Regions from separate parts of the Brucella anthropi ATCC 49188 genome, predicted to be linked through region 2. Evidence: riboswitches for the same ligand, from Rfam matches in the RefSeq annotation. Region 2 holds a riboswitch; each other region holds the start of a gene.

Region 1 (5,090 bases), on a different replicon from region 2:
CCCGGCTACCCCTATTCGGACGCGATGCGCAAGGCCGCCGCCGAGGGGCTTGTCTGGAATGAGGATGAACTGAAGAGCTTTCTCAGGAAACCGCAGGCCAGGGTCAAAGGCACCTGGATGGTTTTTGCCGGACTGACCAAGGAAAAAGACCTCGAAAACATGATTGCCTATCTGAAACAGCATTCCGAGTAGTGCTCGTTTCAGTTCGATGTGGCCGAGCGGGTATCCCGCCGCAAGGCCATAGCCGGTCGGAAACGCTGCGGGGTGTTTCCGACCGGCGCTACACAGGTATTCAATCCGAAGGGTTTGCAAGATGATGAACAGAAACGTGCTGCACTTAGATCGCGACGCAATAGGTGCTGTTTCGAAACGAGAGTTCGCGGATGCGATGTCGCGGATGGCATCCACCGTGTCCGTGGTGACAGCGTGCGATGCAGGAGAGGCCCATGGTCGCACGGTAACCGCAGTCTTATCACTTTCAGCAGAACCGCCGATGGTTCTGGTCTCGGTGAAAAGTGACAGTGCACTGGCTACAGCAATCATGGCGGATGGCGGTTTCTCGCTTGCCATGCTCGCGGAAGGGCAGGAAATGATCGGTGATGCCTTCGCAGGCAAGGTACAGCATGCGCAACGCTTCCTCATCGGCGTATGGGGGGAATGGCCGTCTGGCAGGCCGCATCTCTTTGGCGCTTCGGCTGCCATCGATTGCGAATTGGCGGGCAGCGTTCCAATGGCGGATCACACGCTTTTTGCCGGGCTGGTAACGGACACTGATTTGCCGTTGCATTCACGCCCATTGCTATGGGCGCGCCGCAATTATCGCGCACTGAGACATGACACGGATTTATGAGATATCTTGCATTGCCATGAGGCCGCAGCCTACACAGTTTGCATGATTGAGTTTGACGATATGGAACAGTCTGGTCTCAAGAAAAGCCTGGCGGTCGGTGATGTTTCCCGGCGCGCCGGTGTGGCGGTCTCCACGGTTCATTTCTATGAAACCAAGGGCCTGATCGAAGGCTGGCGTACGGAAGGAAACCAGCGTCGCTATCACCGCGCTGTGCTGCGCCGCATCGCCATTATCAAGATCGCGCAGCGCGCGGGCATCCCTCTGGTGATCATTCGTGAGGCCTTGGCGGATCTTCCGCACGATCACGTGCCAACGGTAGAAGACTGGCGGCGGTTTTCTGAAGCCTGGAAAGATATGCTTCAGGAACGTATCGACAGTCTGATGCAGCTTCGCGACCAGATAACGAGCTGCATCGGCTGCGGTTGTCTCTCGCTTTCCGAATGTCCGTTGCGAAATCCCGATGATGTCCTTGGACAACAGGGCGCTGGTCCCAGAAGGTTGATGGTCAAGTCCGGCAACCACACCTAATCGCACAGGGCCTGCATTGAGCCTTCTTTGACCGCAAATAGAGCACGTGGTGTGCTGCATCAGGTCTTTTCGCTGCGGTCTCGGTGCCGCGAAATTCATAATCGTCGTTATAGCAGCCATTCCATCGCGCAAAGTCTAAAGTGCTAGACGCATGGATCGGCCTGCCTGTACCTTACCTGTCGTCTGATCGATAGGCAGGGAGGGCCTCGCATGGACGTGACGATCATAACGGGAGCATCGGATGGGATCGGTGCCGAAACTGCACGGCAGATTGCCCGGCGTGACCGTGCCAATGCTGCTCTGGTGCTTGCTGCGCGCAATGTTGAAAAGCTGGAAAATCTGGCCATCGAATTGCGGCAACTGGGCAGTTCTGTTCTCGTGGTACCAACCGATGTGAAAGATCGTACAGCCTGTATCGATCTTATCAATAAAACCGTTTCCGCTTTCGGTTGTATCGACACTTTGATTGTGAATGCAGGCATGTCGGCCCACGCCAATTTTGCTGAGATCAAACCAGATGATCTCAACTGGATGCATGATCTGATGGAGTTGAATTACTGGGGTAGCGTCTGGCCCATTCATGCAGCACTTCCGTATCTTGCCGCCAGCAAGGGACGGATCGTGGCTGTGTCTTCTGTTGCCGGATTGATCGGTGTGCCGGGGCGCACTGCCTATAGCGGAACGAAGTTCGCTCTTTCGGGTTTTTGCGAGGCGCTTCGCGCGGAACTGGAACCAAGCGGTATATCCATTACCATCGTCTATCCGGGCGTCGTCAAAACCGACATTCGCAAGGTGGGTTACAGCGCAAGCGGCGGTGCGCTGGGAACAAGTGGTGTGCGCGAAGATGACATGATGCCCGTCGAGGAAGCTGTGCGGCTGATGCTGGAAGGCGTGCAGGCTCGCAAGCGTGAAGTGTTGATGACACGCCAGATGCGATTCGGGCGCTGGTTGAAACTGATTGCCCCCTCAATGGTGGATCGCATGGCCCTCAAGGCCATCAAACCGGAGTTCAGACCGAAACCGATTAAGCCAGCTGGGTGAAGAACGCTTCGTTCATTCCACGCTTTGCGGCCAACTATCTATTGACGAGTTTTTAACTTCGACTACTATATATAGTGTTCTAGGTTCTTTCGATTCGTTGGGTCGAAAGCTAAGACGGGAATCCGGTGCGTTTCATCCATGACGGATGCGGCAATGCCGGAGCTGCCCCCGCAACTGTAAGCGGAGAGTTCTGTCCATCACGTCACTGGCTTTGGCTGGGAAGGCGGACAGAATGTTGATCCGTGAGCCAGGAGACCTGCCTTGAACGAGTACGTCCACGGGCGGGGTGTCCGGTTGGCGCGCAATCTTGTGTGGCAAATCGTTGCCTTACGGGTTGCTGCCCCGAACTTCCCGCTCATAGCTTCGGGGTGAAGTCCATGTCCAGTTTATTCAGTTTCGGTTCCGATCCTCCCTTCGAGGCATAGTTTGTGTGGTCAGGCTGCTTGTTCGTGCGGCTGGCCGATCCCGTATCTCATGTCTTTCGACGCGCATTTTGCGATGCGCGAACGGCTCTTTGCGTCTCCTATCGAGAGTATTCCAGTTTAAACCGGACCGTTGGAAATACTCTATCTCTTTGTTTTTATGCATGTCTTAACCCCAAAACCGGTTCCCACTTTTGGGAGACATGCTCCAGTGAGGAAAAAATGAACGTCACCGTTTACAGCAAACCCGCCTGCGTCCAGTGCACGGCCACCACGCGCGCCCTCGACCGCCAGGGTATCGAATATGAAGTCATCGATATCTCCGCCGATGCCGATGCTTTCCATCTCGTTCAAGACATGGGTTATCGCCAGGTGCCGGTGGTTGTGGCAGGTGAATCCCATTGGGCGGGCTTCCGGCCCGATATGATCAGCGCTCTCGCCTGAGGGCTATGGTCACATGAGCCTGATCGTCTATTTCTCCAGCCGGTCGGAAAATACACACCGGTTTGTCGAGCGGCTTGGAATGCGGTCGAACCGTATCCCGATGGACGGTTCAGGCGGATTGCAGGTGCGCGAGCCATTCGTGATCGTGACGCCCACATATGGTGGCGGCGGCTCCAAGGGCGCTGTCCCCAAGCCTGTGATCCGCTTTCTCAACGATGAGAGCAACCGCTCTTTCATCCGCGGCGTGATTGCCGCGGGAAACAGCAATTTCGGCGAGGCTTTCTGTATCGCCGGCAACATTATCTCCGCCAAATGTCAGGTTCCCTATCTCTACCGCTTCGAGCTTCTGGGAACCGATGAGGACATTGGCAATGTCAAGAACGGGATGGAACGATTTTGGACACGGCAGACACGACCTTGATCCGAGAGCGCGAGGCACAGCCAGTGGCGCAGGATGCGCCTCAAGCTGTAACTTCCAACAGCAGTAAACCGTCAAAATCCTTGGACGGGCTGGATTATCACGCGCTCAACGCGATGCTGAACCTTTACGATGACGAGGGAAAAATCCAGCTTGACCGCGACCGGCAGGCTGCGCGCCAATATTTCCTCCAGCACGTGAACCAGAACACGGTCTTTTTCCATAACTTGCGGGAAAAGATCGATTATCTGGTGACCGAAGGCTATTACGAGCAAGAGGTACTGGATCAGTATTCCTTCAATTTCGTGCGCGATCTTTTCGACGAAGCCTATGCGAAGAAATTCCGGTTTCCGACCTTTCTCGGCGCGTTCAAATATTACACCAGCTATACGCTGAAAACCTTCGATGGAAAGCGCTATCTGGAGCGCTATGAAGACCGTGTCTGCATGGTAGCGCTGACGCTGGCGCGCGGCAATGAACAGCTGGCACGCAATCTGATGGAGGAGATCATTGCAGGCCGCTACCAACCTGCGACGCCGACTTTCCTCAATGCAGGCAAGAAGCAGCGCGGCGAGCTCGTTTCCTGTTTTCTGCTGCGGGTTGAAGACAATATGGAGTCCATCGGGCGCTCAATCAATTCGGCGTTGCAATTGTCGAAGCGGGGCGGCGGGGTGGCCTTGAGCCTTACCAATATTCGTGAGGCGGGCGCGCCTATCAAGCAGATTCAGAACCAGTCATCCGGCATCATTCCGGTGATGAAGCTTCTTGAGGATTCCTTTTCCTACGCCAATCAGCTTGGCGCGCGACAAGGTGCGGGCGCTGTCTATCTGCATGCGCATCACCCGGATATCATGCGCTTTCTGGATACGAAGCGCGAAAACGCCGACGAGAAAATCCGCATTAAAACCTTGTCGCTTGGTGTGGTCATTCCAGACATTACCTTCGAACTCGCAAAGAACAACGAGGATATGTACCTCTTCTCGCCTTATGACGTGGAGCGGGTCTACGGTGTGCCACTGACCGAGATTTCGATCACCGAAAAATATCGGGAATTGGTCGATGATGCGCGCATTACCAAGAAGAAGATCAATGCACGCGAGTTCTTTCAGGTGCTGGCGGAAATCCAGTTCGAGTCCGGTTATCCCTATATCATGTTCGAGGACACGGTGAACCGCGCCAATCCGATTGACGGGCGCATCACCATGAGCAATCTCTGTTCGGAAATCCTCCAGGTGAGTGAGGCGAGCATCTTCGGCGAAGACCTTTCCTATGATCATCTTGGCAAAGATATTTCGTGTAATCTGGGTTCGCTCAACATTGCATCGGCAATGGACTCGTCCGATTTCGGCAAGACCATCGAAACCTCCATCCGCGCTCTGACAGCAGT
Region 2 (5,090 bases):
ACATACCGCCGAATTTCCAGCGTGATCTTCTGGCGGGTCGTTCGCCGACAATTCAGCTCAATGTCGATGCAACCCGAATGAGCCAGGCCTTTACCGGTGGCGGCTATGTGCAGTCGATTGTGTCGAGCGAGGTAAGCGAATTCCTCAATCGCTATCGCGGTAGCGCACAAACGCCGGTTGAACTCAATCTCAGAGCGAGATTCAATCAGGATTTGAACAAGGGCTGGTTTGGTGCGATCAACAATGTGATTTCATCGGTTACGATGCTATCGATCATCCTGACGGGCGCGGCGCTCATTCGGGAACGCGAACACGGAACCATAGAGCATCTATTGGTAATGCCCGTGACGCCGGTTGAAATCATGGTCAGCAAGATTTGGTCCATGGGGCTTGTCGTGCTGGTTGCTTCTGCATTCGCATTGGTCTTCGTGGTACAGGGGCTGCTTGCCGTTCCTATCTATGGGTCGGTGTCGCTGTTTCTCGTTGGTGCTGCGCTCCAGCTCTTCGCAACGACCAGCCTTGGTATTTTTCTGGCTACGGCGGCCGGTTCGATGCCGCAGTTCGGAATGTTGCTCATGCTGGTGCTTTTGCCTTTGCAGGTGCTTTCGGGAGGGACAACACCTCGCGAAAGCATGCCTGAAATCATCCAGACAATCATGCTGGCAGCGCCGAATACGCATTTCGTCATATTGGCCCAATCGATCCTGTTTCGCGGAGCAGGGCTGGGTGTCGTCTGGCCGCAATTTCTGGCGCTGATCGTCATTGGCTCTGTGCTGTTCTACTTCGCGCTTCAGCGTTTCCGTGCGTTCCTGCGATAGGAAAATTCTTTAAAATCAGGAGGCTGAATCCATTCCCTGCGAATGTGATTCAGTTTTCTGTGCCGGATTGTGCTTTAGTGGAGTTGCGAATCCTTAACCATGTTGCTATCGCAATTCTCAGGAAACGGTTCCGCTGTTCAGGCGGATGAAAAGGGAACACGGTGAAGCCATCCTGGTTGATGCCGCGACTGCCCCCGCAACTGTAACCGGAGAGCTATCCTCCACAGCCGTGCAAGCGGTAAAAGCCACTGAGAGCAGTCGATGCACTCGGGAAGGCGGAGGGAAAGCGACGACCCGGAAGTCAGGAGACCTGCCGTATCCGGTCACCCATGCATGGATACGGGGTGTGTCCAGGCGCGGCTGTCCGTGGCGGTGACATTGTTGAAATGTTGCCGTCAGGGAGAAGGGCCTTCAGTGCCACTATCACTTCAACCTGCGGTGCGAGGAAAAGCCGGTATCGTTCTTCGGTTCGGCGGGTTGAGGGAAAATGCATCTTTTGAAATCATCTGTTTTATTGGTATCGGCCAGCGTTCTTGCGCTGCCGTCCACGACGCTTGCTCAAAGTCTGCCGAATAGTGCTGACAGTGTCGTCCTCGATACAATCGTGGTTACACCATTGCGCCGCGCGTCTTCGCTGCAGCGCTCGACCTCATCTGTAACGGTTATCGATTCAGCCGATATCGAACGGTCGGCTGCTCCCGATCTCCAATCGTTGCTGAAGTCCTATAGCGGTATCTCCATAAAGACGAACGGCGGGCAGGGCTCGTCGTCGGACATTTACATGCGTGGCATGTCTTCCAAGCAGACGGTTGTTCTCATCAATGGTGTGCGCACGGCGTCGGCGACAACCGGAGCAACTGCGCTTGCGAACATTCCTCTGAGTTCCATCGACCGTGTTGAAATTGCCAAGGGCTCTCATTCTGCGCAATACGGCGCCGATGCCATGGGCGGGGTGATCAATATCATCACCAAGCAAGGCGGAGCCTGCGGTGCTCGCTCCTGGTGCGGCAGTCTTTCTACCGGTGTCAGCCATCCATGGGGTGGATATGCTTCCGGGACCATACAGGGAAGAAGCAATGATGGTGTTGACTATGCCTTTGGTGCGGCCATAACCGGCACGCAAGGATATGACTTCACCACATCGGATGCCTATGGCCACGAACCGGATCGCGATGGATTCTTGCAGGGCTCATTCAACTTTGCGCTGTCGAAGGATTTCGACTGGGGCAAAATTTATGCGGACGGTCTCCTTAGCCGAGGGCGCAATCAGTATGATGCCAAGGCACCATCACCGAACCAGGCCGATAGTACCGCATTTACCGGCAAGATCGGAACACGCATCGATCATACTGCGGATTGGTCATCGACGCTGGAATTCAGCACCGGTATCGACAACAGCCGTAACTTCAGGAAAGGCGTGAGCGGTTCGGACCGGTTTGAAACCAAGCGTTATGGCGTTTTTGCCTCGACCGAGAAGAGTTTCGACACCGGCACGGTCAACCACACCGTGACCGCTGGTGTGGAAGCCTATCGCGAGGAGATCAACACCACCGTTGCTTATGATGAAACCAGCCGCGATCTGGCTGCTGTATTTGGTCAGTATTCGCTGGAGTATGAGGCGCTGCGCTTCGATGGCGGGCTGCGTTACGACCATAATGGGCAGTTCGGCGATGTCGTGACCTACAATCTCGGTACGAGTTATGAAGTTCTGCCGGACCTTGTTTTGCGGTCATCCTACGCCACGGGTTTTAGGGCGCCGACTTTCAACGAGCTTTATTATCCAGGCTTCGCCAATCCTGATTTGCAGCCGGAAAAGTCCCGATCATATGAAATCGGCTTGAACTGGCAGGCTACGGCTTCGACAAGCCTTGATATGGCATTCTATCAGACATGGTTGCGCGATGCGATTATGAGCACTGCGCCAACCTATCTGCCTTACAATGTCGCAAGTGCAAGGGTTACAGGCTTCGAAGCTACGCTGGCGCATCGTTTTGATGATCGCTGGGGCGTCAAGGGTTCTATCGACCTGAAGCAGCCAATTGATGAGGATACGGAAAAGGATCTTCCTTATCGTGAACGTTTCAAGGCTGCGGCGGAGGTCAATTTCACGCCGATTGAACAGCTCGATCTGACTGCAAGAGTGATCTATGGCGGTTCGCGTTATGCTGATGCTGCGAACAGCAAGAAACTCGGAGACTATGTGACTGCTGATTTCGTGGCAGTCTATTCCATCGACAAGCAATCGCAGTTGAAGTTCTCGGTGGAGAATATCTTTGACAAGGACTATCAGACCAGCTCTGGCTATATTGCGCCGGGGCGCACCATCAATGTCGGATTGACCCGGAATTTCTGAGGCTGAACAGAGAATGAAAAGGGCGTCCGCAAATTGGATAACCAGCTTCTGCCTCGCGGCGGGGCTGGCCCTATTCGTTCGAAATTCAGCAAACGCGGGGGACATTCCCCATCACGTCGTTTCCATCAACGTATGCACCGATCAGCTGGCATTGTTGCTGGCCAATGAGGGCCAGTTGCGATCGGTTTCTTACTTGTCGCAGGACCCGGAACTATCCGTGATGGCTGCAAAAGCCCGCGAGGTGCCGGTCAACCATGCGCAGGCAGAAGAAGTCTTTCTGATGAAGCCTGACCTTGTGCTGGCGGGCACATTCTCGTCGAGGGCAACGGTAGGGCTGTTGCGCAAGCTGGGTGTTCGTGTGGAAGAGTTCGCGCCTGCCCGCACGTTCGGCGATATAGAGGATCATCTGCGTCGCATGGGCGAGGTGCTCGGAAGACAGGCGGAAGCCAGCCGGGAAATCGACAAAATGAAAACTGCTCTGGCGGCAATCCAGCCTCCGATCCGTCGCAAGACGGTCGCGCTTTATTATGCCAACAGTTACACATCCGGCCGGGGGATGCTGGTTGATGAGGCCGTGCGTCTTGCCGGGCTTGATAATCTGGCCGACAAGGCAGGGATCAGCGGTTCTGCGCCGCTGCCGCTGGAAAAGCTGGTGCTCGAGAAGCCGGATATTCTGGTGCGCAGTTCAAGAGATCGCGCGCCTGCGCTGGCTTTCGAGAATTTCGAACATCCGGCACTGCGGGCGCTTGAAAAACAGGCGAGGGCGGTGACGATAGCGGATAATCTGACGGTTTGCGGTGGTCCATTCAGTGTGGAAGCTGTGGCAGAGCTCGCGGAGGCGGCGCGTGACTGAACGGAACCGCTTCTATCTTCTGCTCGTCGGGCTGGCCATGCTTGTGGTTTTGCTTTTCATCGTTTCACTGCTGACAGGGCCTGCTGCGATCAGTATGACTGACAGCCTCAGGGCGCTTTTCGGCGATGATAGCGAAATGATCGCACTCGTCATGCGTGAAATCCGCCTGCCGCGGGCACTGCTCGCGCTCCTCATCGGCGCTTCTCTTGGATTGTCTGGCGCTGCCTTGCAGGGCTACCTGCGCAACCCGCTCGCGGAACCCGGCCTGCTGGGTGTGAGCGCATCCGCGTCATTCGGCGCTGTTATTGCTATTTATAGCGGTCTCTCGCTTCTGTTCCCGCTGGCTTTGCCGCTCCTCGCGCTTGCAGGTGCCTTTGTGTCGGTGTTTCTCGTCAAGCTTCTGGCGGGGCGCAATGCTGGTACGCTTGCGGTCATATTGGCCGGTGTCGCGGTGACCAGTCTCGCCGGTGCATTGACGGCGCTGGCGCTCAACCTGTCGCCCAACCCGTTTGCCGCAATGGAAATCGTGTTCTGGATGCTCGGATCGCTGGCGGATAGATCAATGACACATGTGGCACTCGCTGCACCGTTTATCCTCATTGGCTGGGCCATGCTTCTGGCGCTTGGGCGGTCGCTCGACAGTTTGACACTAGGCGCAGATGCTGCGGCCACAATGGGCGTCAATCTGGCCCGCGTGCAGCTTTTTGCCGTGCTGGGCACAGCTTCGTGCGTGGGCGCTTCCACCGCTGTTGCCGGTGCAATCGGTTTCGTAGGGCTGGTGGTTCCTCATCTTCTGCGACCGCTTGTCGGTGCGCGTCCGTCGCGATTGCTGGTTGCCAGCGGTTTCGGTGGGGCTGCTCTGTTGTTGGCTGCTGACGTGTTGGTGCGTGTCGTTATGCCGGGGCGTGAACTGAAACTGGGCGTCCTGACGGCAATCATTGGTGCCCCATTCTTTCTGTGGCTTGTGTTTAAATATCGGAGGCAGCTCGTATGACATCGCTTTCGGTAAAAAATCTTTCCGTTACGCTTGGCGGGAAGGCAGTACTCAGCGACGCAAGTTTCGATA
Region 3 (5,090 bases), on a different replicon from region 2:
ATAAATGCCCGCGAACATGATGAGTGAGCCGGATGGATCCAGCTTGTAGGTAACGGGCAGGAGGAGCGCGACGGTCAGCGCCGGGCCAATGCCGGGCAAAACACCGACGGCGGTGCCGAGCGTGACACCGATCAGCGCGTAAAGAAGGTTCGATGGTTCAAGCGCCACCAGAAGTCCGTTGGCGAGAAGTGCGACAGTATCCATGATGGCACTGAGCCTTTAAAGCATTTCCAGCAAAAATGCGAAGCGGTTTTGCGTAGGATAATGCGACAAAACAAGGACTTAGAGCATTTCCAATGTTTCAGTCAAAACTGGGAATGCTCTAAACGAATTGTTCGAGCCAGCCGGACGGCAGCGATAGCTGCAGGCCGCGTGCAAAGATGAACCAGATCACGAAGGCGAAGACGATGCCGACGGGAACGCTGATCCAGAATTTGCGATAGCCGAAGCCACGTGCGGTTGCTGCGAAAAGCAGGCCGGTGGACAAGGAAAAGCCGACAGTCTTCATCGTCAGCATCTGGATGGCCAGACCGCCGATGATCCATGCCATCGGGGCGATCTCCTGATGCTCTCGCTCTGGAAAATCACCGCGAAGCGCCTCGAATACGGTCCAGATGGCAAGGCCGAACAATCCGGCTGCGACGACATAGGGAACGGTTTTCGGGCCGACCGGCGAGTAGCTCGTCACGTCGTTTCCATAGGTTGTCGACCAGGCAATGGCGATGGCGACAGCGGCAAGAACAAGGGCGATGACAAGAGCGGCGAAATCTGGCGCCGCCCCTTCCGGGCGGCGCTTTTCCTGCGGTTCTGTTCCTGTCATTTGACGAGGCCGATTTCCTTGAGGATGGTTTCAGTCGCAGCGACGTCCTTGGCAAGCTGCTCCTTAAACGCCGGGCCGGCGAGATAAGTATCCGCCCAGCCCTTGTCTTTCAGAGCCTTCTGCCAGGATTCCGACTTCACCATTTTCTCGATATCGGCATTGATGGCAGCTTCCTGTTCGGCAGTGATGCCGGGAGCAGCGGCCACCATGCGCCAGTTCTGGATAGAAACGTCCACGCCACCTTCCTTGAAGGTCGGTGCGTCGATGCCTTCCACGCGCTCGTCGCTCGAAATGCCAATGATGCGCAGCGTACCGGCTTTGATCTGGGCGTCGAATTCGCCATAGCCGGAAATGCCGACGGTTACCTGATTGCCGAGAATGGCTGCCAGTGCTTCGCCGCCGCCCGAGAAGGCGATGTAATTGACCTTGGTCGGGTCGACGCCTGCTGCCTTGGCAAAGAGGCCAGCGGTGATGTGATCGGTGCCGCCCGCAGAACCGCCGCCCCACGAAACGGAGCCTGGATCAGCCTTCAGCTTTGCCGCAAGGTCGCCAAGGTTCTGGATGTCGGAAGAAGCAGGCACGACGATGGCTTCATATTCACCGGTGAGGCGTGCAATCGGCGTGATGGCGTCGAGCGTAACCGGCGATTTGTTGGTCAGGATAGCGCCGACCATGACATAGCCACCGACGATGAGTTGGCTCGGGTCGCCCTTGTTCTGGTTCACGAACTGGGCAAGGCCGATAGTGCCACCAGCGCCCGGAACGTTGATGACCTGCACGCTGCCGGAAATCTTTTCGTCCTGAAGCGCGCTCTGCATCGTGCGCGCCGTCTGGTCCCAGCCGCCGCCCGGAGCCGCAGGCGCCAGCACCTTGTAGTCTTCTGCGGAAGCAGAGCCTGCCATAGCCAACGCCGCTACCGACGTCAGGGCCAGAATAAATCTACGCATATGTCCTCCCAAATAGAATGTATGCCGCCTCCCGGCGGACCTCCCCAAAGTCCCGCTCCTCTAGCGGGAGAAAACTACATGGAGATTAGCGAAAACAAATTCAATAGGCCAGCGCATGCGACGATAGTTTGGCCGCAATTTAAATAACGGGCTTTCGAATCGCTTGAAAACCGTGCGTTGGAAATAGCCATCGAGACCTGCTTGACGGCGACATCGGGTCAACGTAATAGTGTAACGACGGTTCCCCGACCGAGAGCGAAGGGGATTAATAGGGAACACGGTGAGGACGACCCGAAAAGGGGCCAAGACCGTGGCTGCCCCCGCAACTGTAAGCGGATTGCCGTTCATCCTCGTGACGTTGAAAGCGTCATGCCACTGTGCCGGAGAAGCGCGGGAAGGCAGATGAACAGCAGATATTCGTGAGCCAGGAGACCTGCCGTTTAGTGTTGTCCATTGTCACGGGCGGGGATGCCCGGAGCAGGAGCCGGTTATGACAGATTTCCGCGTCGCAGGACGCATCCTTCCATCGTCATCGCATGATTTCGACATGTCCCCGGATATGCCTGTCCGTCTTCCGTATCGGATTTTTTCCGCCAGCTGACAGGGCGTCTTTTTCTCATCATTTCGGGGACTTTCATGAATATTCTCGGCAAGATGCCGTTTCGCGCCGCCCTCTGTGCGGTTGCATTTCTCGCAGGCGGTTTGGCTGCACAGGCAGCGGAAACGCAATATCCGCTGACGCTGAAAAATTGCGGTCGTGACGTTACCTTCAAGCAGGCACCGAGCCGCGCGGTTGCGGTCGGCCAGAGCAGCGCAGAAATTCTTTACAGCCTTGGTCTCAGCGACAGGGTCGTCGGCACGGCAGTGTGGTTCGGGCCTGTTCTCAAAGGTTTTGAGGAGGTGAATGCCAAGGTAAAGCGGCTCGCCGATAACGATCCGAGCTTCGAAAGCGTTCTGGCGCAGAAGCCGGATATCGTAACGGCGGATTTTCAGTGGCATGTCGGCCCGACCGGCATTGTTGCGAAGCCTGAACAATTCGAGGAACTGGGCATTCCGGCCTATACATCGCCTTCCGATTGCGTTGGCAAGGACAATTCCGGCGGTGGCGACGGTGTTCGTACGGCAGCCTTCAAGATGGATATCGTCTATCAGGAAATCACCGAACTGGCGGAAATCTTCAATGTGCAGGATCGCGGCGAGAAACTCGTCGCCGACCTGAAGGCGCGCGAAGCGGCCGCGCGCGAAAAAATTGGGTCTGCTGGCGGCAAGCTGTCTGCCGTTGTCTGGTTCTCCAGCACGCAGGTCGATGCCGATCCTTACGTCGCAGGCAAGTTCGGCGCACCCGCCTATATTCTTTCGGCACTCGGCATCAAGAATGTGATCAACAGCGAGGAAGAATGGCCGACGGTCGGATGGGAAACGATTGCGAAATCGAACCCTTCGATGATCGTGGCTGCAAAGCTGGATCGCCGCCGCTATCCGGCTGACGACATTGCCGTCAAGCACCAGTTTCTCGAGAACGATGCGGTCACGAAGCTGATGCCTGCGGTTAAGGGCAAGCATGTCTTCGACATGGATGCGCAGTCGATGAGCACGTCGCTTCGCGTGATCGAAGGCATCGAAACACTTGCAGCCGATATCGCCGCCTCGGGCCTGAACAAGTGACGGCGCGGGTAGCGACAACAGGCTTCAAACAGAAGGGAAGGACCCGCTCCGGCGTGTTCTTCCTGGCCTTTTCGCTTGTCCTGCTTCTTCTTGCCCTTTGGCTCGGAGCGGCGATAGGCGAAACGGCGATACCACTCGATGTGGTTGCGAAAACCGTAGCCAATCGGGTGTGGAATGCCGGATATCCGCTCGAACCCATCGATGAAGGGATTGTCTGGAGCTATCGCCTCAGCCGTGCGGTTATCGCTGCATGTTGCGGCGCGTCTCTCGCAATATCCGGCGTCATTCTGCAGTCGCTGCTCCGAAACTCGCTCGCCGATCCTTACATTCTGGGCATTTCCGCCGGCGCTTCGACTGGAGCCGTCGCCGTTGCCATTCTTGGCATCGGCGCTGGCGTGCTGACACTCTCGCTGGGTGCGTTCATTGGCGCTATTGTTGCTTTCTGTCTCGTGTCCCTGCTGGCGCTGCGGGCGGGGCGAGGCAGCAGCGCTATCATTCTGGCGGGTATTGCCGGTTCACAGCTTTTCAACGCGTTGACGTCATTCATCGTCACCAAAGCAGCAAATGCCGAACAGGCGCGCGGTATCATGTTCTGGCTCCTTGGCAACCTTTCCGGCGTGCGCTGGCCGGACGTAACACTCGCTTTGCCTGCCTGTTTGATCGGTCTTGCCATCTGTCTGTGGCATGCGCGTGCGCTCGATGCCTTCACCTTCGGAACGGAATCCGCAGCTTCTCTCGGCATACCGGTGCGCCGCGTCTACGCGGTGCTGATCGGCGTCAGCGCCATGATGACGGCGGTCATGGTTTCCATCGTCGGCTCTGTCGGCTTCATAGGCCTCGTCATTCCCCATGCGGCGCGAATGGTGGTCGGAGTTCGGCACGGCAGGTTGTTGCCCGCGGCGGCCCTTATCGGAGCAATCTTCATGATCGTTGCGGATATTCTGTCGCGTATCATTATTCCGGGTCAGGTTCTGCCGATCGGGGTTATCACGGCGTTGTTCGGTGCGCCGGCCTTCGCCCTGTTGCTTGGACAAAGGAGGGCGTCGTCATGATCCTCTCAGCATGCAATATCGGCTGGTCGACGGGCAGTGTCGAAATCTTGCGCGATGTTTCGCTGGAAGTGGCGGAAGGTGAGTTTCTTGGCATCATAGGGCCGAATGGTTCGGGAAAGACCAGCTTTCTGTCTTTGCTTTCCGGTGTTCGTAGATGCCGCGTTGGCGAAGTGAACCTCTGCGGTGCATCCATCGACAGTTTTAGTCGTCGCGAGATTGCGCGCCAACTGGCGCTGGTCGAGCAACAGGCGGGAACAACCGAGCGCATTACGGCGCGTCAGGCGGTCGAACTCGGGCGAACGCCCTATCTTGGGGCCCTGTCGCCATGGTCGGCGGAAGACGATGCAATCGTTGACCAGGCGCTGGTCAATGTCGATATGGTCCATCTGGCTGACCGCTATTGGCACACGCTTTCCGGCGGAGAGCGGCAGCGCCTGCATATAGCGCGCGCCCTGGCGCAGGAGCCGCGGATTTTGCTTCTGGACGAACCGACCAATCATCTCGATATCGGGCACCAGATCGGGTTGCTTGATCTTGTCAGCCGCCAAAAACTGACAGTCGTGGCCGCCTTGCATGACCTGAACCATGCCGCGATGTTCTGCGACC

What was found. Region 2 has a riboswitch for cobalamin ahead of OANT_RS09490 (TonB-dependent receptor domain-containing protein). Riboswitches for the same ligand answer to the same signal wherever they lie in the genome.
Positions count from the first base shown of each region.
Region 1: it holds a riboswitch for cobalamin, as region 2 does, so the genes downstream of both, nrdH (glutaredoxin-like protein NrdH) here and OANT_RS09490 (TonB-dependent receptor domain-containing protein) in region 2, are expected to answer to the same signal.
Region 3: it holds a riboswitch for cobalamin, as region 2 does, so the genes downstream of both, OANT_RS20195 (ABC transporter substrate-binding protein) here and OANT_RS09490 (TonB-dependent receptor domain-containing protein) in region 2, are expected to answer to the same signal.

Region 1 covers NC_009668.1:248,377-253,466, forward strand. The annotation lists gene OANT_RS15275 (c-type cytochrome) at 1-192, shown strand, start outside; gene OANT_RS15280 (flavin reductase family protein) at 314-850, shown strand; gene soxR (redox-sensitive transcriptional activator SoxR) at 911-1,378, shown strand; gene OANT_RS15290 (SDR family oxidoreductase) at 1,589-2,419, shown strand; cobalamin riboswitch at 2,484-2,697, shown strand; gene nrdH (glutaredoxin-like protein NrdH) at 3,064-3,285, shown strand; gene nrdI (class Ib ribonucleoside-diphosphate reductase assembly flavoprotein NrdI) at 3,299-3,706, shown strand; gene nrdE (class 1b ribonucleoside-diphosphate reductase subunit alpha) at 3,682-5,090, shown strand, end outside.
Region 2 covers NC_009667.1:1,918,032-1,923,121, forward strand. The annotation lists gene OANT_RS09485 (ABC transporter permease) at 1-818, shown strand, start outside; cobalamin riboswitch at 927-1,150, shown strand; gene OANT_RS09490 (TonB-dependent receptor domain-containing protein) at 1,306-3,171, shown strand; gene OANT_RS09495 (ABC transporter substrate-binding protein) at 3,185-4,024, shown strand; gene OANT_RS09500 (FecCD family ABC transporter permease) at 4,017-5,018, shown strand; gene OANT_RS09505 (ABC transporter ATP-binding protein) at 5,015-5,090, shown strand, end outside.
Region 3 covers NC_009668.1:1,325,675-1,330,764, reverse strand. The annotation lists gene OANT_RS20210 (tripartite tricarboxylate transporter permease) at 1-204, opposite strand, end outside; gene OANT_RS20205 (tripartite tricarboxylate transporter TctB family protein) at 323-820, opposite strand; gene OANT_RS20200 (Bug family tripartite tricarboxylate transporter substrate binding protein) at 817-1,767, opposite strand; cobalamin riboswitch at 1,993-2,222, shown strand; gene OANT_RS20195 (ABC transporter substrate-binding protein) at 2,404-3,432, shown strand; gene OANT_RS20190 (FecCD family ABC transporter permease) at 3,429-4,484, shown strand; gene OANT_RS20185 (ABC transporter ATP-binding protein) at 4,481-5,090, shown strand, end outside.